Regions from separate parts of the Bradyrhizobium sp. 191 genome, predicted to be linked through region 2. Evidence: predicted binding sites of a transcription regulator. Region 2 holds the regulator's gene; each other region holds the start of a gene.
What was found. The regulator LexA, encoded in region 2, represses DNA repair genes until DNA is damaged. The targets are predictions, from matches to a motif close to TGTTCNNNNTGTGTTCNG.

Region 1: a site for LexA is predicted at 1,531-1,548, ahead of rmuC (DNA recombination protein RmuC). Genes of this name have one in related genera too.
Region 3: a site for LexA is predicted at 5,072-5,089, ahead of IVB23_RS11220 (PA0069 family radical SAM protein). Genes of this name have one in related genera too.

What each region holds. Positions count from the first base shown of each region.
Region 1 covers NZ_CP064692.1:5,075,367-5,083,023, reverse strand. Annotated here, with positions in the region: gene fmt (methionyl-tRNA formyltransferase) at 1-742, opposite strand, end outside; gene def (peptide deformylase) at 881-1,408, opposite strand; gene rmuC (DNA recombination protein RmuC) at 1,580-2,779, shown strand; partial or broken gene IVB23_RS23550 (GIY-YIG nuclease family protein) at 2,913-3,205, shown strand; gene IVB23_RS23545 (MFS transporter) at 3,379-4,734, shown strand; gene IVB23_RS23540 (hypothetical protein) at 4,737-5,111, opposite strand; gene IVB23_RS23535 (hypothetical protein) at 5,211-5,645, opposite strand; gene recR (recombination mediator RecR) at 5,673-6,275, opposite strand; gene IVB23_RS23525 (YbaB/EbfC family nucleoid-associated protein) at 6,277-6,597, opposite strand; gene IVB23_RS23520 (DNA polymerase III subunit gamma/tau) at 6,623-7,657, opposite strand, start outside.
Region 2 covers NZ_CP064692.1:1,283-8,939, reverse strand. Annotated here, with positions in the region: gene glp (gephyrin-like molybdotransferase Glp) at 59-1,270, shown strand; gene lexA (transcriptional repressor LexA) at 1,447-2,148, shown strand; gene IVB23_RS00030 (hypothetical protein) at 2,630-3,064, shown strand; gene IVB23_RS00025 (ComEC/Rec2 family competence protein) at 3,189-5,468, opposite strand; gene IVB23_RS00020 (DUF2171 domain-containing protein) at 5,565-5,798, opposite strand; gene IVB23_RS00015 (SgcJ/EcaC family oxidoreductase) at 5,984-6,370, opposite strand; gene IVB23_RS00010 (glutamine--tRNA ligase/YqeY domain fusion protein) at 6,378-7,657, opposite strand, start outside.
Region 3 covers NZ_CP064692.1:2,424,371-2,432,027, reverse strand. Annotated here, with positions in the region: gene IVB23_RS11235 (hypothetical protein) at 1-1,205, opposite strand, end outside; gene IVB23_RS11230 (acetate/propionate family kinase) at 1,289-2,479, opposite strand; gene IVB23_RS11225 (phosphoketolase family protein) at 2,482-4,896, opposite strand; gene IVB23_RS11220 (PA0069 family radical SAM protein) at 5,111-6,274, shown strand; gene IVB23_RS11215 (VOC family protein) at 6,298-6,753, shown strand; gene IVB23_RS11210 (ribonuclease HII) at 6,826-7,657, shown strand, end outside.

The DNA of each region.
Region 1 (7,657 bases), 3.2 Mb from region 2:
GGATCTTGACGCGCGCATTCTCGAGCTCGCTCCAGGCGCCGGGAAACGGCGACAGGCCGTGGATGTGGCGCAGCACCGCGCGCGCCGATCTGGTCCAGTCGATCCGCGCCTCGGCCTTGTCGATCTTGGTCGCATAGGTGACGCCGTCCTCGGCCTGCTTCCTGAGCTGGAGCCCGCCGCGTTCGAGCGCGGCCATCGCGCGCACCATCAGATCGGCACCCAACCGGGACAGGCGATCGTGCAGATCGAGCGCGGTCATGCTGTCTGATATCGCGATGCGCTCGGCCATGGCGACGTCGCCGGTGTCGAGGCCGACATCCATCCTCATCACCATCACGCCGCTCTCGGCGTCGCCGGCCATGATCGCACGGTTGATGGGCGCGGCGCCGCGCCAGCGCGGCAGCAGCGAAGCGTGCAGATTGTAGCAACCGAGCTTTGGCGCATCGAGGATCGCCTGCGGCAGGATCATGCCGTAGGCGACGACGACGGCGGCATCGGCCTCGAACGCGCGAAACTCTTCTAGCGCCTCCGGTGTCTTCAGCGTCTTCGGCGTCAGCACGGGAATGCCGAGTTTTCGCGCGGCTTCCTCGACCGGCGTCGGCTGCAATTGCAGGCCGCGCCGCCCGCCCGGTTTCGGGGCGCGGGTGTAGACCGCCACGATCTCGTGGCCGTGCGCGACGAGCTCGAGCAGCGTCGGCACGGAGAAATCGGGCGTGCCCATGAAGATGAGGCGAAGGGGCATGTGGCGAGACAATCCTCGAAACGAGCAAGGTACTCGTCATGGCCGGGCTTGTCCCGGCCATCCACGTTCTCCCTGCTCGAGGCGGCAAAGAACGTGGATGCCCGGCACAAGGCCGGGCATGACGGTGGAGGACGTGGCCTACTCCACCGCGCGCTTGGCGGCTTTCTCGAACTTCTTCATCACGCGGTCGCGCTTGAGCTTCGACAAATAGTCGACGAACAGCACGCCGTTGAGATGGTCGATTTCGTGCTGGATGCAGGTGGCGAAGAGGCCTTCGGCGTCCTCCTCATGCACCTTGCCGTCGAGATCGGTGAAGCGCACGCGCACCTTCGCCGGGCGCTCGACCTCCTCGTAATATTCGGGGATCGACAGGCAGCCTTCCTCGTAAACCGACAGTTCCTCGGACGAGGCGATGATCTCGGGATTGATGAAGACGCGTGGGAGCGGCTTGGTCTCGCCGTTCTCGTCGCGCTTGGCGAGGTCCATGGTGATCAGCCGCAAGGGCTGCGCGACCTGGATCGCCGCGAGGCCAATGCCGGGCGCGTCGTACATGGTCTCGAACATGTCGTCGGCAAGCTTTCGGATCTCCGACGTGACCTTCTCGATCGGCTTGGAGACCAGGCGCAGCTGCTTGTCCGGCAGGATGATGATTTCTCGTAGGGCCATGGCGGCGATTTAAGCCGCGCGCCGGATGCGGTCAATGCGGCCAGGAACCCCGTTAACCCTCCGCTAACCATAAAACTTCAGGTTTCGTTAACCGTAAAAATTAACGGAGCATTCACCCTAAATGTTCGCTATTCGTTCGTGTGCCGCGGCGAATCGGCTAGAAGGGTCGGCATGAACGAGATCATCCTCATGCTCGGCGAGTGGCCGGTGCGCGTCGTGGACGCGCTGATCGGCTTCGGTGCCCTGGTTCTCATCCTGCTGGTGGTGATTGCGGTCGTGATCGCGCGATCCGGGCGGCGCGGCGCGGAACTCGCCATGGCCAACGCCATCCGGGCCGACGAGCTCGAGGAACGCTTGAGCGAGGTGCTGCGGGCGCAGAGCGAGTCGTCGGGCCGGGTCGATGCCATGACCCAGGCTCTGGCCGGCCGCCAGGCCGAGATGGCGCGGGCGGTGAACGAGCGGCTGGATTCGGTGACCCACCGCGTCGGCCAGTCCATGGAACACTCCACCCGCAACACCATGGAGAGCCTGCGCGCCCTGCACGAGCGACTCGGCATCATCGACAGCGCGCACAAGAACCTCACTGATCTCACCACGCAGGTAACCACCTTGCGCGACGTGCTCGCCAACAAGCAGTCGCGCGGCGCCTTCGGCCAGGCGCGAATGGAGGCGATCGTCCAGGACGGGCTGCCGAAGGGTGCCTACGAGTTCCAGTTCACGCTCTCCACCGGCAAGCGCCCGGACTGCGTCGTGTTCCTGCCCGATCAGCGGCCGCTTTGCATTGACGCCAAGTTCCCGCTGGAAGCGATGACGGCGCTGCACGACGCCCGCACCGACGAGGAACGGCGAATCGCCACGCAGCGGCTGCGCGGCGACGTGATGAAGCATGTCAGCGACATCGCGGAGAAATACCTCGTCGCCGGCGAGACCCAGGAGATGGCGCTGATGTTCGTGCCGTCGGAATCCGTCTACGCCGAGATCCATGACGGTTTCGACGACGTGATCCAGAAGGCCTATCGCGCCCGCGTCGTGCTGGTGTCGCCGTCGCTGCTGATGCTCGCGATCCAGGTGATGCAGCAGATCATGAAGGACGCGCGCATGCGCGATGCCGCCGACCAGATCCGCACCGAAGTGATCAAGCTCGGCGACGACCTCGGCCGCCTGCGCGACCGCGTGCTCAAGCTGCAAAAGCACTTCGCCGACGTCAACGAAGACGTCCGCCAGGTGCTGATCTCCGCCGACAAGATCGAAAAGCGCGCGGGCCGAATCGAGGAGCTGGATTTCAGCAAGACCGATGCGCCGGAGACTCCGCGGCTGGTTGCGACAGCCGGGCCGGATCTGTTCCCGCGAAAGCTCCAGGCGGGGGAGTGACTTGAGGCACGCCGTCATGCCCCGCGAAGGCGGGGCATCCAGTACGCCGCAGAAGTCGTGATTGAGCCGAGGCGCTGGTGTTCACTGGATCGTCCGCCTTCGCGGACGATGACGGCAGAATGGGAGGCGACAGATGGGCTCACGCCACTATTATGTGTACATTCTCGCCAGCAAAATCGGCGGCACTCTGTACATTGGCGTGACGAACGACCTCATTCGCCGGGTGGCAGAGCACAAGTCAAAGGTGATCGAGAGCTTCACAGAGAAGTATGACGTTGCAAGGTTGGTTTATTTCGAGCAGTTCGATGCCCCCGAGAATGCGATCAACCGCGAAAAGCGGTTGAAGAAGTGGAACAGGCTCGACTGATCGAGCAGCATAACCCGAACTGGGATGATCTGTATCCCGGGATAGCCGGGCCACCATGATGCTGTCATGCCCCGCGAAGGCGCGGCATCCAGTACGCCGTGACAGTCGTTGTTGAGCCGAGGTGCTGGTGATTACTGGATCGTCCGCCTTCGCGGACGATGACACCGAGACTGTTGAGGCTTCTCTCGCCTCGCCGCGAGTCTTTTCCCCCAGAATCTGCTAACACCGCCCCATGACCGCACCCGACGCGACCTCGCCTGCCGACGCTCCCGCTGCCTCCTGGCGCGACGGCCTCGCCGTTTACCTGCAGCCGCGGGTGCTGATCGTGCTCTTCCTCGGCTTTTCCTCGGGGCTTCCGCTGGCGCTGTCGGGATCGACGCTGCTGGTGTGGATGGCCGAGGCGGGGGTCGATCTCGGGACGATCGGGCTCTTTGCACTGGTTGGAACGCCGTACACGCTCAAGTTCCTGTGGGCGCCGCTGGTCGACGCGCTGCACGTGCCGTTCTTCACCCATGCCTTCGGCCGCCGGCGTGGGTGGCTGGTGTTTTCGCAGCTGCTGCTGATCGGCGCGATCCTGCTGTTGGCGCTGACCGATCCGGCGCGCTCGCCGCTGTTCGTCGCGCTTGGTGCGCTCCTGGTCGCGACGATGTCCTCGACGCAGGACATCGTCGTCGATGCATTCCGCGTCGAGAGCCTGCCCGAAAGCGAGCAGGCCGCCGGCATGGCCGCCTATGTCGCGGCCTATCGCATCGGCATGCTGATATCGACCGCGGGCGCCCTGTTCATCGTCACCGGCTTCGAGGCGATCGTCCCGCGTGGCGCCGCCTGGATGTGGGGCTATGTGGTGATGGCGGCTCTGGTGCTGATCGGCACGGTGACGGCGCTGGCCGCCACCGAGCCCGCACAATCCAAGCGCGCCGAGGCTGCCACGCAGAACGAGGACGCGCTCATGCGGGTGTTCCATGCCGCGATGGGCGCGTTCTCGGAATTCCTGAGCCGCAAGGAAGCGTGGGCGGCGCTTGCCTTTGTCGTGCTGTTCAAGTTCACCGACGCGTTCTCCGGCAACATGACCGTGCCGTTCGTGATCGACATCGGCTTCACGCGGAACGACTACGCGGTGATCGTGAAGGGCGTCGGCATCGCAGCGACCCTGGCCGGCGGTTTTGCGGGCGGCTTCGTGGCACGGCGCTATTCGCTCGCAACGAGCCTGTGGATCGGCGGCATCGTACAGGCAATCTCAAACCTGTCGTTCTCGTGGCTGGCACTCGTCGGCGTCAATGAATGGGCGCTGACCCTCGCAATCACTTCCGACAATTTCTGCAACGCCATCGGCACCGTGATCTTCGTCGCCTATCTCTCCGCACTGTGCCAGAACCCGTTGCACACCGCGACCCAATATGCGCTGCTGACGGCGCTCGCCGCAGTGGGACGCACCTATTTGTCATCGGGCGCGGGCTATTTGGCGAAAGCGACGGGCTGGCCGATGTTCTTCGCGATCTCCGTCCTCGTCGCCATCCCGAGCCTGATGCTGCTGGCTTACTTGCAGAAGCGTGACCATTTCGACACGTTGGAGCCGACGCGGGTGTGAGCCTAGCGCTGCATCTCTTTCCGAACACGTCCGTTGAGCACCTCGAAATCGGCTACCAACGCATCGCAAGCGGCCTTGGACGCTTCGCAAAGGACGTTCATTCGGATGACGAGCTCGCTTCCTTCCTGCACGACGCGGCGCTGAACGGCTGCGGGATAGGCCGGATGTCCCGTCGGCGGAAACGACCACAGGCTCAGAGTGGCCGCATCCTCGATCAAGGTCCATCCTGATTGAATCGACGTCTTCACCCCCGGCTTGGCGCGCAGCGAGGCAAGCGCAGCCGCGGCAGTCGGATAAGACGCGGCATCCGGGGCGGCCGAGATCGCCGATGTCGCGCCGGCAAGGACCAGCAGGACGGCAAGGACTATTCCACGCACAGCTTAGCGACCTCTCACAACACAATCGCTTGCACTATGCTCGACGCACAACCGGAGATCAAGGTGCCGTGCTCGTCACCCGGCCGGGCGATATCGCCCTTACTGCTTCTTGATCAGGCTCCACTTCGTGATCACGGCCTCGCTCATCTGGCCGGCATCGCTGGCGCAGGCGATCTCGTCGACCTTGACCGAGATCTCCTTGCCGACGAACGATTTCAGCTGAGTGGCCTGCGCATCGGTGGAGGTGACGAGCTGGAAGGTCTCCGGGCCGGTCTCGAGATTGCACAGCCCGTTCGGCGGCGGCAGGCGCCGCGGCTCGGAGGTGATCTGGTAGGTCGCGACGCGCTTGCCGTTCTTGACGTCGCGGACCTTCATCGCGTTCAGTTCGCCCGAGAGCACGTCGCCGGTGTTGATCGGCTTGCCGGGCTTGGACGGCGGCGGCATCTCGTCGCCCTGCTGCGCGGACATGGCCGGGGTCACCAGCATCATCATCGTCGCGACCAAAGCCGATCGTGTGGCGAAAAGTTTCGTCATGTCGTCCGTTCCGTGAAGTCTGGATGGCTAGAACAGGGTGCGCTGCCGCATCGCAGCCGATAGCGTACCTTCATCGAGATAATCAAGCTCGCCGCCGACAGGAACTCCGTGGGCGAGCCGCGTCACCTTCACATTGGCGTCCTGAAGCAGGTCGGTGATGTAATGCGCGGTGGTCTGGCCGTCGACCGTCGCATTCAGCGCCAGGATGATCTCGTGCACCTGCGAATCATGCGCACGCGCCACCAGCGAATCGATGGTGAGATCCTGCGGACCGACGCCGTCGAGCGGCGACAATGTCGCGCCGAGCACATGATAGCGCCCCTGGGTGGCATTGGCCCGCTCCAGCGCCCAGAGGTCGGCAACGTCGGCGACGACGACGATGATGGAGGGATCGCGCCTCGGATCGGTACAGACCGTGCAGGGATTTTGGGTGTCGATGTTGCCGCAGGTCTTGCAGACCTGGACCTTGTCCAGCGCGACCTGGAGGGCGGAAGACAGCGGCATCATCAGCGCTTCGCGCTTCTTGATCAGATGCAGCGCAGCGCGCCGCGCCGAGCGCGGACCGAGGCCCGGCAGCCGCGCGAGCAGCTGGACCAGCCGCTCGATCTCAGGACCTGCAACCGCGCCCATATTACTGGCCGAACAACCCCGGCGGCAGGCCGAGCCCGCCCGTGAGGGCCTGCATCTTCTCCTGCATGGCGGTCTCGGCCTTGCGGCGGGCATCACTGAGCGCGGTGACGAGCAGGTCTTCCAGCACCTCGCGCTCTTCCGCCTTCATCAGCGAGGGATCGATCTTGATGCCCTTCACGTCCATCTTCGCGGTCATGCGCACGGCGACGAGGCCGCCGCCGGAGATGCCTTCGACCTCGACGTTGGCGAGTTGGTCCTGCATCTCCTGCATCTTGGATTGCAGCTGTGCCGCCTGCTTCATCATGCCGAGAAAATCAGCCATGGGTGCTCGTCCTTGAATGAATGGCTCAGAGATCGTCGTCGCCGTCGGAACCGTCGGGCGGATCGTCACTGCCATAGTCGGCATTGATATTGGTCTCCGGCGCCTCGGGAGCAAGCCTGCGGACCTCGACGACCTTGGCGCCGGGGAAGCGCGACAGCACCTCCTGCACGCGCGGATCGGCTTCCGCGGTACGGGCATGCTGTTGCTTGGCCGCCTGGTTCACCGAGCGCAGCGTCGGCTGGCCCTGCTCGTTGGAGACGATCACCGTCCAGCGGCGGCCGGTCCACAGCTCGAACTTCCTCGCGAGCTCGGAGATCATGGTCTTGGAGGCGTTGGGCTCGAGCGCAACTTCCAGCCGGCCCTCCTCGAAGCGGACGAGGCGCATGTCGCCTTCGAGCGCGCTCTTGGTCATGATGTCGCGCTTCTGCCCGGCGAGCGCGACGAGCTGGGTGAAGCTGGTGATGCGCAGCTGCGGTGCCGCGGCTTGCGGATCCGGCACTGGGGCTGCCATCTGCGGCCGGGCCGCGCCACCGCCGAACGAAGAGGGCGAGGAGGTCGGCAAGCGAACAGGCACCGCGGACGCAACCGGCGCCGAAGGTGCGCTGCGCGCCGCACTGCCGCCGCTCACGACCGGGGAACCGCCGCCGTTCTGCTCCAGCATCCTGATCGCTTCGTCCGGCGTCGGCAGGTCGGCGACATAGGCAATGCGGACCAGAACCATTTCCGCCGCGGCTGCGGGGCGCGTTGCGGCCTGCACCTCGGTGATGCCCTTGAGCAGCATCTGCCACATCCGCGACAGCACGCGCATCGAGATCTTCGAGGCGAAGTCCCGCGCCCGAACCCGCTCGGTCTCGCCATAGGCGACGTTGTCGGCGGTCGCCGGCACGATCTTCACGCGGGTGACGAAATTGACGAATTCGGCGAGGTCCGAGAGCACGACGATCGGATCGGCGCCGACATCGTACTGCTCGCGGAACTCCTTGAATGCCGCGGCAATGTCGCCACGCACCAGCGAATCGAAGAGATCGATGACGCGGGTGCGGTCGGCAAGCCCCAGCAT
Region 2 (7,657 bases):
CTCCTCCGCTCGGCTAGAACCATGCCGACCCAGTCCCGATTTGTTGCGGAGTTCGCCCGTGGCCCTCATGCCGGTTTCTGACGCGCTTGCCGCGGTGCTGGCAGATGCAGAGCCGCTGCCTGAAGAGATGGTCTCCCTCAATGAGGCCTACCATCGCGTGCTCGCGCACGATGTCGCGGCGCGGCGCACGCAGCCACCGCAGGCGATGTCGGCGATGGACGGCTATGCCGTGCGCGCGGCCGACGCGGCAACGATCGATTCCCGGCTGACGGTCGTCGGTGAGGTCGCGGCGGGTCGTCCGTTCGCGGGAAGGGTCGGCCCCGGCGAAGCCGTGCGGATCTTCACCGGCGGCGTCGTTCCCGACGGCGCCGATGCGGTCGTGATCCAGGAGGACACTGTCGCGGAAGGCAAGCTCGTCACGATCAAGGAAGCCGCGATTCCCGGTCGGCACATTCGCCCCGCCGGCGTCGACTTCCGCGAGGGAGACGTGCTGCTCCGCGAGGGAAGCCGTCTCACCGAGCGCGATCTCGCGCTGGCTGCGGGAATGAATCACGCGCATCTCGCCGTCCGCCGCCGTCCGAGGGTCGCGATCCTCGCCACCGGCGACGAGCTGGTGATGCCCGGCACTACGCCCGGACACGGCCAGATCGTCTATTCCAATGGCTATGCCCTGCACGCGCTCGCCCGCAGCGAGGGCGCCGAGACCATCGACCTCGGCGTCGCCGCCGATACGCTGGAGGCCACTTCCGCCGGCATCCGTCGCGCCCGGGAGAGCGGCGCCGACATCCTGATCACGACCGGTGGTGCCTCGGTCGGCGACCACGATCTGGTCCAGCAGGCGCTCAAGGACGAAGGCATCTCGATGGCGTTCTGGAAGATCGCGATTCGGCCCGGCAAGCCGATGATGCACGGACGGCTCGGCGCAATGCGCGTGATCGGCCTGCCCGGCAATCCCGTGTCGTCCTACGTGTGCGCCTTCCTGTTCATGGTGCCGTTGATTCGCGCCCTGTCGGGCCGTTCAGTGATCCATCATCGCCGCGAGCGCGCCGTGCTGGGCCGCGATCTCGGTGCCAATGACCAGCGCGAGGATTATCTGCGTGCGCGCCTGGAACAGCGCGACGACGGCACGCTCGTCGCTCTTCCCGTCAGCCATCAGGACTCCTCTCTGCTTGCGAATCTCGCTGCGGCAGAGGTACTTCTCGTGCGCGCACCGTTCGCGCCGAGGGCCGAGGCCGGCACGCCTTGCGAGGTGCTGCGCCTGCCCGCCTGAGCTGCATGGCCACACGCATCGCGCGAGCTTTGCTCTGTTCACCGTAAATTAAGCAGTTGCGGAACACATATCGAACATATAGTGTCCGTTCATGATTTGTTTCGAGGATGTAGCGGCTTATCGCTGACTTCCTCGTCTCGGACTTGAACGACATCAACCGGGGGACTTTGGTCGAGATGTTGACGCGCAAACAATACGAGCTTCTGCGATTCATCAGCGAACGTCTGAAGGAAAGCGGCGTGCCGCCGTCCTTCGACGAGATGAAGGATGCGCTCGACCTGCGCTCGAAGTCGGGCATCCATCGCCTGATCACTGCGCTCGAGGAGCGCGGCTTCATCCGCCGCCTGCCCAACCGCGCCCGCGCCATCGAGGTGATCAAGCTGCCCGAGCTGCAGGCCGCCGCCGGCAGTCGCCGCGGCTTCACGCCGAGCGTCATCGAGGGCAATCTCGGCAAGGTGCGCGCGACCTCCAGCCCGCCTGTGGACGAGGGCGAGCGTCCCGTCGCCGTGCCCGTGATGGGCCGCATCGCGGCCGGCACGCCGATCGAGGCGTTGCAGACGCGCAGCCACACCATCAGCGTGCCGCCCGACATGCTCGGCTCGGGCGAGCACTACGCGCTCGAAGTGCGCGGCGATTCGATGGTCGAGGCCGGCATCCTTGATGGCGACATGGCGCTGATCCAGCGCAACGAGAGCGCCGATACCGGCGACATCGTGGTGGCGCTGATCGACGACGAGGAGGCCACGCTCAAGCGCTTCCGCCGCCGCGGGGCCTCGATCGCGCTCGAGCCCGCCAACGCCGCCTACGAGGTCCGCATTCTTCCGCCGAACCGCGTGAAGATTCAGGGCAAGCTGATCGGGCTTTACCGCAAGTACTGAGCGGTCGTTCGATATCGATTGGAGCGGATGGCTGTCCGCTCCGGCTGGATGGTTTTTCCGGTTCTGCTCAGATTGTCCGGCCCCCTCTTTCGGCGCCACAACCTCGATACGACGCATCATCGCTTCGCGGCCTGAGAGTGCGAGGACACGTGATGCGCCAGACTTATCATGGACGATGTTGCGGCGCCGATCGCAGCATCGGCGATGTAAGCCGTCGCCATACAATCGCACCGCCATTCGGCAAAAGCGAGCGGCAATACCCAGGCTGGTCGGCGCCCACGAGGCGCTGACACGCGCCTTCCGAATACACAGGCGTCGGTTTTGTTCCTATCGAATCCGGGAAAGATAATGTGATCGCGGCATGCGGCGCCCAGCCGCAGATTTGCCTACAACGAAGCAGAACGTTGCGTGCTTCCACCCTGATAGAGGCCTGCGCCTCCAAAAGAGGTGCGGGTTGCTATCTTCGCATGAGGAGCACCCAATGTGTGACTACAGCCTGCATGCTGTCGCGACACGCCCCGCCGAAGTCGGCGAGACGATCGTCACGACAACTTTCCGTGGCACCTCGACGCGCGGCTTCGCCTCCGAAGCCGATCTCTCCGTCGCGGTCTGCTTGCTGCCGGGAACGGAGCTCGCTTTCGCCGACAACGTCCGTTACGACAATCGCTGGATCTGGACGCGCACCGTGAACTCCCGCGTCGGCAAGTTCGGCAAGATCGACCCGCACATTCCCGATCGCCATCATGACGCGATCGAATTCCCCGACGGCAAATACGTGCTGGTGACACAGCTCGTCGAAGGCCAGCGCGCGACCGTGCTGCAACTGCCGGTGACCCAACCGGTTGGCGAACGCGAGCACAAGCCGCAGACCGTCGCCGACACGCGGTCCACGATCACGCGCCTGCCGATCGGCTGACGTCGTCGCCCCCGGCCGATGGTCGTGGGCCAGGAATGAAATGCCATCGCCGGCCGAGGCCGGCGAGATGGTATGGTTTGCGTCCTGCGAGATCCCGTCCGACCGACCTCCCCCGCATCGCTCCTCAATCGTCCGCCTGCAAGTCCATCTCCGATGGCGTTGCGTCCCGGTTGCGGGGCACGGCCGTCTTCGGCGCAAGGCTGCCGTCGAAATCCCCCTCGCCGGCGCCGGCCGGCAGCCAGGGGCGGCTTGTGCCTCTCGCCCTCACCGCCCGAACCGAGAAGCCGTCACCACTCTGCGTCAGAGCCAGCGCGCCCTGACTGGCGAGCCGCGGCCTGTCGACCACCATCGCCGCGCAATCGGGCGGCGTGGGCCGCGCGGTCACCACCAGCGCGGCGCGGCTGCAATCATCAGCCAGAGCGTCGATGCGCAACGCCAACGCGACAAGCCGTCCGTCCGCGAGCGGCGTCACGCAGCCGGACTCGTCACACGACACACCGTCGGCCAACGAGGCGCTGCCGGCATCGCGCGGATCGGCATCGGCGGCCAACCACTCCCTCAGCAGGAAGCCATCCTTGCTGGCGCGGATCACATGCAGCCGCCCGTCCCGGCCCCGCACGGCGACGCTCGCGCCATCCCCGGCAATCAAGATGTCGGGCTGCCGCACCGACATCGCCCAGAGGATCGCGGCAAGCAGCACCACGGCACCGGACCAGCGCAGGGGCGTGCGCAGCAGCCCCATCACGATGATCCCGAGGCTCGCCGCGATCAGCGGCGCGATCCCGAACGCGGGAATGCGACCGACTGCACCGGGCAGTGCCGCCACCCAGCGCGAGACCGCAACCATCCATTCGATGCCGATCCCCATCAGCCACCAGAACGCGCCGTCGAGCCCAAAAGGCGCGGCGAGCAGCCCCAGCAGCCCCGCCGGCATCACCAGCGCCGAGACCACCGGCATCGCGCCGAGATTGGCGAGCACGCCGTATGGCGTCACGCGGTGGAAGTGGAAGGCGGCATAGGGCGTGGTCGCAAGCCCGGCGATCAACGAGGCCAGGAACAGCATCGCGATCTCGCGGCCGCCCCACAGCGCGATCCGCGCCGTTGCGGAATGATCGGGCGATGCCAGCAGGTTCGGCATGCCGATCTGCACCAGCGCCACCAGCCCGAGCGTTGCCGCAAAGGACATCTGGAAACTCGGATGAACCAGCGCCTCCGGCGCGACGGCGAGCACGATCAGCGCGGCCACCGCCAGCGTCCGGAACGTAATGGCGCGGCGATCGACCATCACGGCGATCAAAACCACCGCCGTCATGAAGAACGATCTCTGCGTCGCGACCTCGGCGCCGGACAGCAGGAGGTAGAACGCAGCCGCAACAAGCGCCGCGGCTGCCGACCATTTCTTGATGGCGAAGCCGGCCGCCAGCCCCGGAATCAGCGCCAGCAGGGCGCGAACCGCGAAGAAGACGACGCCGGCGACGACCGCCATGTGATAGCCGGAGATCGACAGCACATGGCCGAGCCCCGAGACGAACATCGCGTCGTTGACGGGCGCGGTGATCGCATCGCGCCGCCCCGTCAGCAGCGCGGTCGCAATGGCGCGATTGTCGCCTTCGAGCGTCGCACGGATGCGGGCATCGATCGCATCGCGCAGGCCCTGCATGAAAGCCGCGTAGCGCAGCCGCAAGCCGACGGCATCCGGCGGCGGCGCGGCCGTGATGGCGCCCATCACGAAGCCGGAGGCGCCGATGCCCTGGAAGAACATGTCGCGCGAGAAATCGTAGCTGCCGGGGCGCACGGGCGAGATCGGCGGCAGCAGCCGCGCCTTCAATTGCACGAAGCTGCCGACCTCGGGCGCAGTGCCCTTGCGCACCGACAGGCGCACGCGCTCGAGCTTGACGTCGCTGCGCTGCGCCTCCATCGCGCTGACGCGCAGCACGAAGCGATCGGTGCGCTCGCGGATATCGCGCGCCTCCACGAAGCCCGACAGCGACACCGAATAGAGCGGCTTGGCCAGCACGGTGTGGGCGATGCGCGCCGTCTTCCAGGTCGCGACGGCAAAACCCGCCGCGACCGCCGCGAGCATGATCGCCAGGGCAAACAGCCGGCTCCGTCGCAGCAGGACCGCGCCAAGCGCGAGCATGACCGCGGTCACGGCAACGACCCACAGCACCGGCTCATGATCGGCGGCGAAATACAGCGCGATGCCGCCACCGAAGGCGACCGGCACCCAGGGCAACAGCCGGCCTGGGCCGGCCTCGGCGCGGGCCCATTCGCGTAGCGTTCCGACGATTGCCGGCCAGATGCCAAGGCCCGCCGGCGCAAAGCCGCCGGCCGGTGCGGCGCGGCCGACCGGCCACGTCCCCGCAACTCCCTGGGAGCGCACTGGCCGGCCCGCCTCCGCCATTCCCCTGCACCTTACGATACGCGACGGGTGCGGAGGCTACCGGAACGCGCGACCGGGCGAATAGCGGTACAGATCGGGAACAGGCGGCGTAGCGCGCTACTTTTCCTCTTCCATCGTCACCGCGACCGAGGCGTTGGCCGACAGCCGGACCTTGTTGCCTTCGACGTCGGCAACGAGGCCCTTGTCGATGAAATGATGGTGCCCCTTGTGGCTGCCCTCGCCGCTGTCCTTCTTGGTCAGCTTGATGCGGTTGCCCTCGACGCGATCGACGGTGCCGATGTGGACGCCGTCGGCGCCGATGACTTCCATATGCTCTGCGATGTTCTGCATGGCGGGATCCTTGGTTGGAGCCACCTCAACGCGCGGAGAGAGCTTCGGTTCGTATCCTTCCGTCATTCCGGGGCGCGCCACTTGGCGCGAGCCCGGAATCCATATTCACGCTGGTGGTTATGGATTCCGGGCTCGCGACTTTGTCGCGCCCCGGAATGACGAAACCGGTTGGTTAAGCGCGATCGCTAAATCAGCGGTGCCTGCGACGAGGCGTGATGATTGACGATCTTCCACTCGCCGTCCTCGCGGATGAGGACCCAGCTCATCTTGACGACGAGATCGTCCCGCTCGCCGGCAAGATCGAACGCGATGGTCGCGGCCATGTTGATCAGATCGGGGCCGGCCTGCGCCGCCTGCACCTCGGAAAAGGCCGCGCTCGGCTTGCGCCACCGCGGCAGCCCGTTGAAATAGTCAACGACGCCGTCCCTGCCCCGATAGAGTTTGGGGTTGGAGCCGAAGAAGAACGCATCCTTCGCATAGAGCGACGACAGCGCCACAGCGTCGAGCTTGGCAAAGCCGGCGCACCATTTCGCGATGACGGCGGAAACGATGGCGTCGGCTTCGCTGCTCATGGGCGCATCAACCTTTCGCGACTTCCTTCGCGAACGTGTCGCGCAGGCCTATGGTGCGCGAGAACACCGGCTTGCCGGGGGTCGAGTCCTTGTCGCGCACGAAGTAGCCCTGGCGCTCGAACTGCATCGGCGCGGTCGAATTGCTCTCCGCAACGGAAGCCTCGACCCGCGCATCGGCGAGGATCTCCAGCGAATTCGGATTGAGGTCGGCCGCGAAGTTCGAAGCATCCGGGCTCGGATTTGCGAATAGCTGGTTGTAGATGCGGATCTCCGCCGGCTTCGAGGCAGCCGCCGGAAGCCAATGCATGGTCGCCTTGACCTTGCGGCCGTCGGGCGCGTTGCCGCCCTTGGTCGCGGGATCGTAGATGCAGCGCAGCTCCACCACCTCGCCCTTATCGTTCTTGATCACGCCGGTGCACTTGACGAAATAGGCATAGCGCAGCCGCACCTCGTTGCCGGGGGACAGGCGGAAGAACTTCTTCGGCGGGTTCTCCATGAAGTCGTCCTGCTCGATGTAGAGCTCGCGGCCGAACGTGATCTTGCGCGTGCCGGCGCTGGCGTCGTCGGGATGGTTGATCGCCTCGAGCTCCTCGGTCTGCCCTTCCGGATAGTTCTCGATCACCACCTTGAGCGGCTTCAGCACCGCCATGCGGCGCTGCGCCGTGCGGTTCAGCTCCTCGCGGATGCAGAATTCGAGCATGCCGACATCGACCACGCTGTTGGCTTTCGCAACGCCGATGCGCTTGACGAATTCGCGCAAGGCCGCCGGCGGTACGCCACGGCGGCGCATGCCCGCCATTGTCGGCATGCGCGGATCGTCCCAGCCGGCGACATGGCCGTCGCGGACGAGCTGGGTCAGCACGCGCTTGGACAGCAGCGTGTAGGTCAGGTTCAGCCGCGCGAATTCGTACTGGTGCGGCTTGGACGGCACCGGCAGCTTCTCGATGAACCAGTCGTAGAGCGGCCGGTGGTCCTCGAACTCCAGCGTGCAGATCGAATGCGTGATGCCCTCGATCGCGTCCGACTGGCCATGCGCGTAGTCGTAGCTCGGATAGATGTTCCACTTGGTGCCGGTGCGCGGATGGTGCGCGTGCAGGATGCGGTACAGCACGGGGTCGCGCAGGTTGATGTTGCCCGCGGCCATGTCGATCCTGGCCCGCAGTACGCGCGCGCCGTTGGGGAATTCGCCTGATTTCATGCGGCGAAACAGGTCGAGGTTCTCCTCCACGCTGCGGTCGCGGAACGGCGAGTTCTTGCCGGGCTCGGTCAGCGTGCCACGCGAGAGGC
Region 3 (7,657 bases), 2.4 Mb from region 2:
GCGCGCAGAGATGCCTTCAGAAAATCGATTGCAGCGTTGCGGCCGAGCGCCTGGTCGAGCCGCTCGCCGAAGCCGATCCGTGTGGGGGCCGCGTTCCGGACAGCCGAGCCCAGCAGATCGTTGCCGCCGAGCTCGAGGAAGCCGCGATGGCCGATCCGCTGACGCGCAGCCCATTCGAGGATGCGTGCCGCGTCATCCTTGGCGACCCAGGTCCTGAGCAGCTTGCGCGCCTTGTTCCAGTCGATCAGGAAAACCAGTGCGGCACCGAGCGCGGCGAGGAATTCGTTGCGATCGGCGGCGTGGTCGGCCTGGTGCTGCCCGGTGACGAGATAGAATGAATTGTCTTCGCCGAGGCCGGCCGCGGTGTGACGATCAAGGCCGCTCCAAGTTACCTCGAACGCGTCGAACAGCGAGATGAAGAACTTCGCCCGCGCCAGATGCACGTCGGTGTAGGTGATGGTGACCGCGTTCTTCTTCACCGCGATCACGACGACATGGGCGTCCGTGGTGCCGATGTCGTTCTGGATCAGCAGCCGGCCGCCGGCGCGCGTAGCCATGGTGTCGAGGCCTGGATGGTTGAACTTGAGACCCCGCGTCGCGTTCAGGCCCTTCATGAAGGCGGCGACGGCCGGCCGGTCCTCGCTGTGCAGGCCGAAGACATGGGCGCCGTCGAGCGCTTCTTCCGAGCAGTTCGCCGCAAGCCTGTTGAGCTGCTTGTGCAGGTCCATGACGAGGCGATGCAGGCTGTCGCTGCCTGCGTCAGCCACGCCGGTCAGGCGCGAGATGCGGGACATCTCGATCTCGCCGGTGGTGTCGAGCAGGCCGGCTGTGCGGCTCGCCTCGAGCCGCGCCTGCGCCCTTTCGCCTTCGCTCACCGCGCCGGCGCCGACGGCGCGGATCATGGTCGCTGCATCGTCCGCAATCTCCTGCATCAGCTCCGCAAGATCGGGGGCCGCGAGCCGGCCCTGTCCGATCAGACGGGCGCCGCCGATCAGCGCCGCGATCGCCGCGGGGGCGATGCCTGCAGTCTGACTTTCGACGGCGAGGCCATGCGCGGGCCGGTCAGGCTCCGGCGCATGCTGGGCCGCCGCCTGCAATGCGCTCATCCGCACCTTGATGCGGTCGTTGGCGGCGAGCCCTTCCGCCACCAGCGCGGGCAGCAGGATGCTGCCTTGTCCGAGCTCTTCGATGATGTGGGTCTTCATGATCTGTCCGCAACCAGGATTGATGCGCTCTCTTTGCCGCGAAACCGCGGCGGCAGCATTGCGGCAGATCATTCATAAAATTGTCACGTGACGTGGCGTCCACGGATCAAAGCCGCGCAATGGCGCGCGATCGTCATCTCTTCATCGGTCGGGATGACGAAGACATCGACGGTGCCGTCGGGGCCGTTGATGCGCCCGCGCGCCGCGTCGTTGCTGGCGGCATCGATGCGTACGCCCATCCAGGCGAGCCGCTCGCCGATCGCGGCGCGGATCTCCTTGGCGTGCTCGCCGATGCCGCCGGTGAAGACCAGGCAGTCCAGGCCGCCGAGCGTGGTCGCCATCATTGCGACAGCCTGCGCCGCACGGAAGCTGAAGAGATCAACCGCCTCTCGCGCCGCAACCTCGCCGCTCGCCAGCAGCGTGCGCATGTCCGCGGAGGTGCCGGAGACGCCGAAGAGGCCGGACTCGTGATAGAGCAGGTGCTGGACCTCGTCGACCGACATGTTCTCGTGCTGCTGCAGATAGAGCAGCACGCCGGGATCGATCGTGCCGCAGCGCGTGCCCATCACGAGGCCGTCGAGCGGCGTCAGCCCCATCGTGGTGTCGATGCTGCAGCCATCGCGCAATGCGCAGAGGCTGGCGCCGTTGCCGAGATGCGCGATGACGGTCCGTCTGGTCGCGAGCTCCGGCGCGATCTCGGCCAGGCGTCCCGCGACATATTCGAAAGACAGGCCATGAAAGCCGTAGCGCCGGACGCCACGCGCCTCGAATCGCCTGGGAATGGCGAAGCGGCTCGCAGGCGGCATGAGGCCGTGGTGGAAGGCGGTGTCGAAGCACGCGATCTGCGCCAGCCCGGGCCGGATCGCCGCGAACGTGCGAACCGGCGCAAGGCAGCGCGGCTGGTGCAACGGCGCCAATGGCGTCAATGCCTCCAGCTTCGCGGTGATGTCGTCCGACAGCACGACCGGGCCGGAATAATCCGGCCCGCCGTGAACGATGCGGTGACCGACGGCGCGCAGGCTGCGTTCGCCGAACCGGTCCTCGATGAAGCCGAGCACGTCGGCGAACAGATGGCCGCCGGCGGCATCCGGCGCGTCCCTCCGCGTCTCGAACAGGTCTTCGCCCGCGGGGCCCTTCACCACGAGCCGGGGTCTTGCCTCGTGCTCGTCGAGCAGGCCCTTGCAGAGCAGGGTGGGCTCAGCCGCCGAGACATCGAACAGGCCGAACTTGATGCTCGACGATCCCGAGTTGAGGACGAGGATCGTGTCCGGCATGGCTAGTCGCCGGCTTCGGCCGGCGTGTCGCCGCCGGCGCTGTTCGGCCAGACCCAGTCGCGGATCTCGGGCATGTCCTCGCCATGCTCGCGGACATAGCGGGAGTGTTCGATCAGTTTGTCGCGGAACTGCTGCTTCACATGCGCGGCCTTGGTCGCCAGACCCGGCACGCGTTCGATCGCCTCGATCGCGAGATGATAGCGGTCGAGCCCGTTGAGCACGACCATGTCGAACGGCGTCGTCGTGGTGCCTTCCTCGGCAAAGCCGCGCACATGCATGCCGGCATGGTTGGTGCGGTTATAGGTCAGCCGGTGAATGAGATAGGGATAGCCGTGATAGGCGAAGATCACGGGCTTGTCCGACGTGAACAGCCCGTCGAAGTCGCGGCTGGAGAGGCCGTGCGGGTGCTGCTCCCTGGGTTGCAGCGTCATGAGGTCGACGACGTTGACGACGCGGATCTTCAGGTCAGGCAGCGCCTTGCGCAAGAGGTCGACGGCGGCGAGCGTTTCCAGCGTCGGCACGTCGCCGGCGCAGGCCATCACCACGTCGGGCTCGCCCTTTCCATCCTCCGTTCCGGCCCAGGTCCAGATGCCGATCCCGGCATCGCAATGCGTGGCCGCGTCCCGCATCGAGAGCCATTGCGGCGCCGGCTGCTTGCCGGCGACGATCACGTTGATGCGGTTGTAGGTGCGCAGGCAGTGATCGGCGATCCACAACAGCGTGTTGGCATCCGGCGGGAAATAGATGCGGACGATGTCCGCCTTCTTGTTGGCGACGAGGTCGACGAATCCGGGGTCCTGATGACTGAAGCCGTTGTGGTCCTGACGCCAGACATGTGAGGTCAGCAGATAGTTGAGCGAGGCGATCGGGCGCCGCCACGGCAGGTCGCGCGTGACCTTCAGCCATTTGGCATGCTGGTTGAACATGGAATCCACGATGTGGATGAAGGCCTCGTAGCAGGAGAAGAAGCCGTGCCGTCCCGTGAGCAGATAGCCCTCGAGCCAGCCCTGGCAGAGATGTTCGCTCAACACCTCCATCACGCGGCCGTCCTGGGCGAGGTGCACGTCGTAGGATTCGATCGGCTCCATCCAGACGCGCTCGGTGGCCTCGAACACGGCATCTAGCCGGTTCGACGCGGTCTCGTCGGGCCCCATGATGCGGAAATTGCGCTGTTGTGCGTTGAGGCGGATGACGTCGCGCAGGAATTTCCCGAGCTCGCGCGTCGCTTCGGCGATGGTGCCGCCCGGCTGCGGCACCTCGACTGCGAAGCTGCGGAAGTCGGGCAGCTTCAGCTCTTTCTTCAGGAGTCCGCCATTGGTATGTGGATTGGCGCCCATGCGCCTGACACCTTCAGGTGCGAGCGCCTGAAGCTCGGGAGCGAGCGCGCCGTTCGCGTCGAACAGTTTTTCCGGCTCGTAGCTGCGCATCCAGTCTTCGAGCACTTTCAGGTGCGCCGGGTTTTCGCGGCAGCCGGCGACCGGCACTTGATGCGCGCGCCAAAAGCCCTCGACCTTCTTGCCGTCGACTTCCTTCGGGCCGGTCCAGCCCTTCGGGCTGCGCAGCACGATCATCGGCCAGCGCGGCCGCTCGACGCTTGTCCGCCCGTCGCGGGCGTGCTGCTGGATCGAGCGGATGCTGGCGAGTGCGACATCGAGCGCATCCGCCATGGCACGGTGCATCAATTTGGGATCATCGCCGGTGACGAACAGCGGCTCGTGGCCGAACCCACGGAAGAGATCGCGGATCTCCGCATCTCCCATCCGTCCGAGCACGGTGGGATTTGCGATCTTGTAGCCGTTGAGATGCAGGATCGGCAGCACGGCGCCGTCATGAGCCGGGTTCAGGAACTTGTTCGAGTGCCAGGACGCGGCGAGCGGGCCGGTCTCGGCCTCGCCGTCGCCGACCACGCAGGCGACGATCAGATCAGGATTGTCGAATGCCGCGCCATAGGCGTGCACCAGCGCGTAGCCGAGCTCGCCGCCTTCATGGATCGAGCCCGGCGTTTCCGGCGCCGCGTGGCTCGGAATGCCTCCGGGGAAGGAGAACTGCCTGAACAGCTTGCGCAATCCGTCCGCATCGCGCGCGATGTCGGGATAGATCTCGCTGTAGCTGCCTTCGAGATAGGTGTTGGCGACCATGCCGGGGCCGCCGTGGCCGGGCCCGCAGACATAGATGATGCTGAGGTCCAGGGCGCGGATCACGCGATTGAGATGGGCATAGATGAAGTTCAGGCCGGGCGTGGTGCCCCAATGGCCGAGCAAACGCGGCTTGATGTGCTCGGGCCGCAGTGGCTCGCGCAGCAGCGGGTTATCGAGCAGGTAGATTTGCCCGACGGAGAGGTAGTTGGCGGCGCGCCAATAGCGATCGAGCAGATCGAGGTCGCTGCTCGCTTCGGCCGTTTTTTGTTGGATTGTCATGTTCCTGCCGACCTTCACTTCGCGATCGTCACCAACCCGGTTCCGGGGCGATCGATCCGTCGGGCATGAAAGGGGATGGTCGTGACGGCCGTGTTGCGTGAGGTCAAAGGCGGGCGCGCGAAGTTTGGGCAGCTCTACTGTGCATGGGGTTGTTTTCACGTTTTGTGTTTGTTTGTGTTCTTGATTTGTTCCAGTGTCGTGCTATCTTGGTTGCATGAGTCCAGCATCCTCTCATGCTCTCAAGCACCCGCCGGTCACGGCGCCCTCCGAGCCGGCGGGTGCGCCTTCAGATTTCCCTGAGCTTGGCGTCGCCATCGATCGCGCGCGAAGGCGAGGCCGGGGCGCGCAATCCAATGCCAGCGGCCGCTACGAGGCCGAGGCCCGCGTCGCTTTCGATGACGGCTGGCAGAGCCTGGAAGAGCTGCCGCCATTCAAGACCACTGTGGCGGTCGACACCTCGCGCAAGGTGATCACCCGCAACGATTCCCCAGACATCGGCTTCGACCGCTCGATCAATCCCTATCGCGGCTGCGAGCACGGCTGCGTCTACTGCTTCGCCCGACCGACGCATGCCTATCTCGGCCTCTCGCCGGGGCTGGATTTCGAGTCGAAGCTGTTCGTGAAGCCCGAGGCGCCGGCGCTGCTCGAGAAGGAGCTTGCCGCCCCCGGCTACGAACCCAGGATGATCGCGATCGGCACCAACACCGATCCCTACCAGCCGATCGAGCGCGAGCGAAAGATCATGCGCGGAATCCTCGAGGTGCTGGAACGCGCCAGCCATCCCGTCGGCATTGTCACCAAATCGGCGCTGGTCGTGCGCGACATCGACATTCTCCAGCGGATGGCCAAGCGTAACCTTGCCAAGGTCGCGATTTCGGTCACCTCGCTTGATCCGAAGCTCGCGCGGACCATGGAGCCGAGGGCCTCGACGCCGTCGAAGCGGCTGGAGGCGCTGAAGCAGCTCTCTGATGCCGGCATTCCGACCACGGTGATGGTCGCGCCCGTGATCCCCGCGCTGAATGATGCCGAGATCGAGCGCATCCTCGATGCCGCCGCCCATGCCGGCGTCAAGGAAGCCTCCTATGTGTTGCTGCGGCTGCCGCTGGAGGTTCGCGATCTCTTCCGCGAATGGCTGATGGCGAACTATCCGGACCGCTATCGCCACGTCTTCACCCTGATTCGCGACATGCGCGGCGGGCGCGACTACGATGCTAAATGGGGCGAGCGGATGAAGGGCACCGGCCCGATGGCCTGGACCATCGGCCGCCGCTTCGAGATCGCCTGCGACAGGCTCGGTCTCAACAAGCGGCGTTCCAAGCTGACCACGGATCACTTTGCGCGGCCGAAGCGGAACGGCGATCAGCTCAGCCTGTTCTGACGGGAAGGTGGAAGAGGCATGGCATGAGTCAGGAATTGGCGGCTCCGGTGCCGAGGCTCACCGTCGTCACGCTTGGCGTGAGCGACATCCGAGCCAGCATCGCCTTTTACGATGCACTCGGCTTCTCGCGCCGGCTGAAGGCAACCGGCGAGGCCGTCGCCTTCTACGATACCGGCGGTCCGGTGCTCGCCCTGTATCCGTGGGATCAGCTCGCGGCAGATGCGGTCTTGCAGGACGCGCCGAGGCCGTCGACTTTTCGCGGCATGACGCTCGCCTGGAACTGCCGGACGCGTGAGGAGGTCGATGCGGTGCTGGCCTTCGCCATCGGGAGGGGGGCCAGCTTGCTGAAGGCGGCGCACGAGACCGACTACGGCGGCTATTCCGGCTATTTCACCGACCCCGACGGCCATCCTTGGGAGGTCGTGGTCGCGCCCGGTATCGAGGTGGGCGAGGACCGCCGGGTGCATCTGGCGGATTAGGACGGCCTGAATAGTGGGAATATCCTGGGTTCCCGGTTGCGCCGGTGAAGCCCCTTGCGCACGATCCCGGCCATGATTCGGGACAAGTCCGCCAAGAACTCAGCCAAAGATGCGCCAAAAAAGGCGTCTGCGAAGACGGCTGCGTCTGCCAAGCCGGCTGAGATACCTGCGGCCAAAACATCTGCAGTCAAGGCTCCGACGGTTCCTGCCGGCAGGAAAGGCATCATTGCCATTGCTCCCCCCAGCTTCCGCCGCGAGCGCGCGCTGATCAAGCGCGGCGTCTGGCCGGTTGCCGGGTGCGACGAGGCCGGCCGCGGCCCGCTGGCCGGTCCCGTGGTGGCGGCGGCTGTGATTCTCGATCCCGACCGCATCCCGCGCGGCATCGATGATTCGAAACGGCTGACTGCCGAGGAGCGCGAGAAGCTGTTCGACAAGATCTGCGCCACCGCGCAGGTCTCGGTCGCCGTCGCCTCGCCCTCGCGGATCGACCGCGACAACATCCTGCGTGCCTCGCTGTGGGCGCTGAAGCGCGCCGTGGTGGCACTGCCCGAGACGCCCAGGCATGTCTTCGTCGACGGCCGCGACCGGCTCGACACCGAATGCGATTGCGAGGCCGTGATCGGCGGCGACGGTATCGTGCTGTCGATCGCCGCGGCATCCATCGTCGCCAAGGTGACGCGCGACCGGCTGATGTGTGCGCTGGCGCAGGATTGCCCCGGCTACGGCTTCGAGCAGCACAAGGGCTATGCCGTCCCCGAGCACCTCGACGCGCTCGACCGCCTGGGCCCCACCATCCACCACCGCAGCTTCTTCGCCCCCGTCGTCGCCGCTCGCGCCAAGCATATGCCATGGACGGTCGAGCCGGTGCAGGATCTGTTCGCGGTGACAGCAGTCGAGGTGCAAG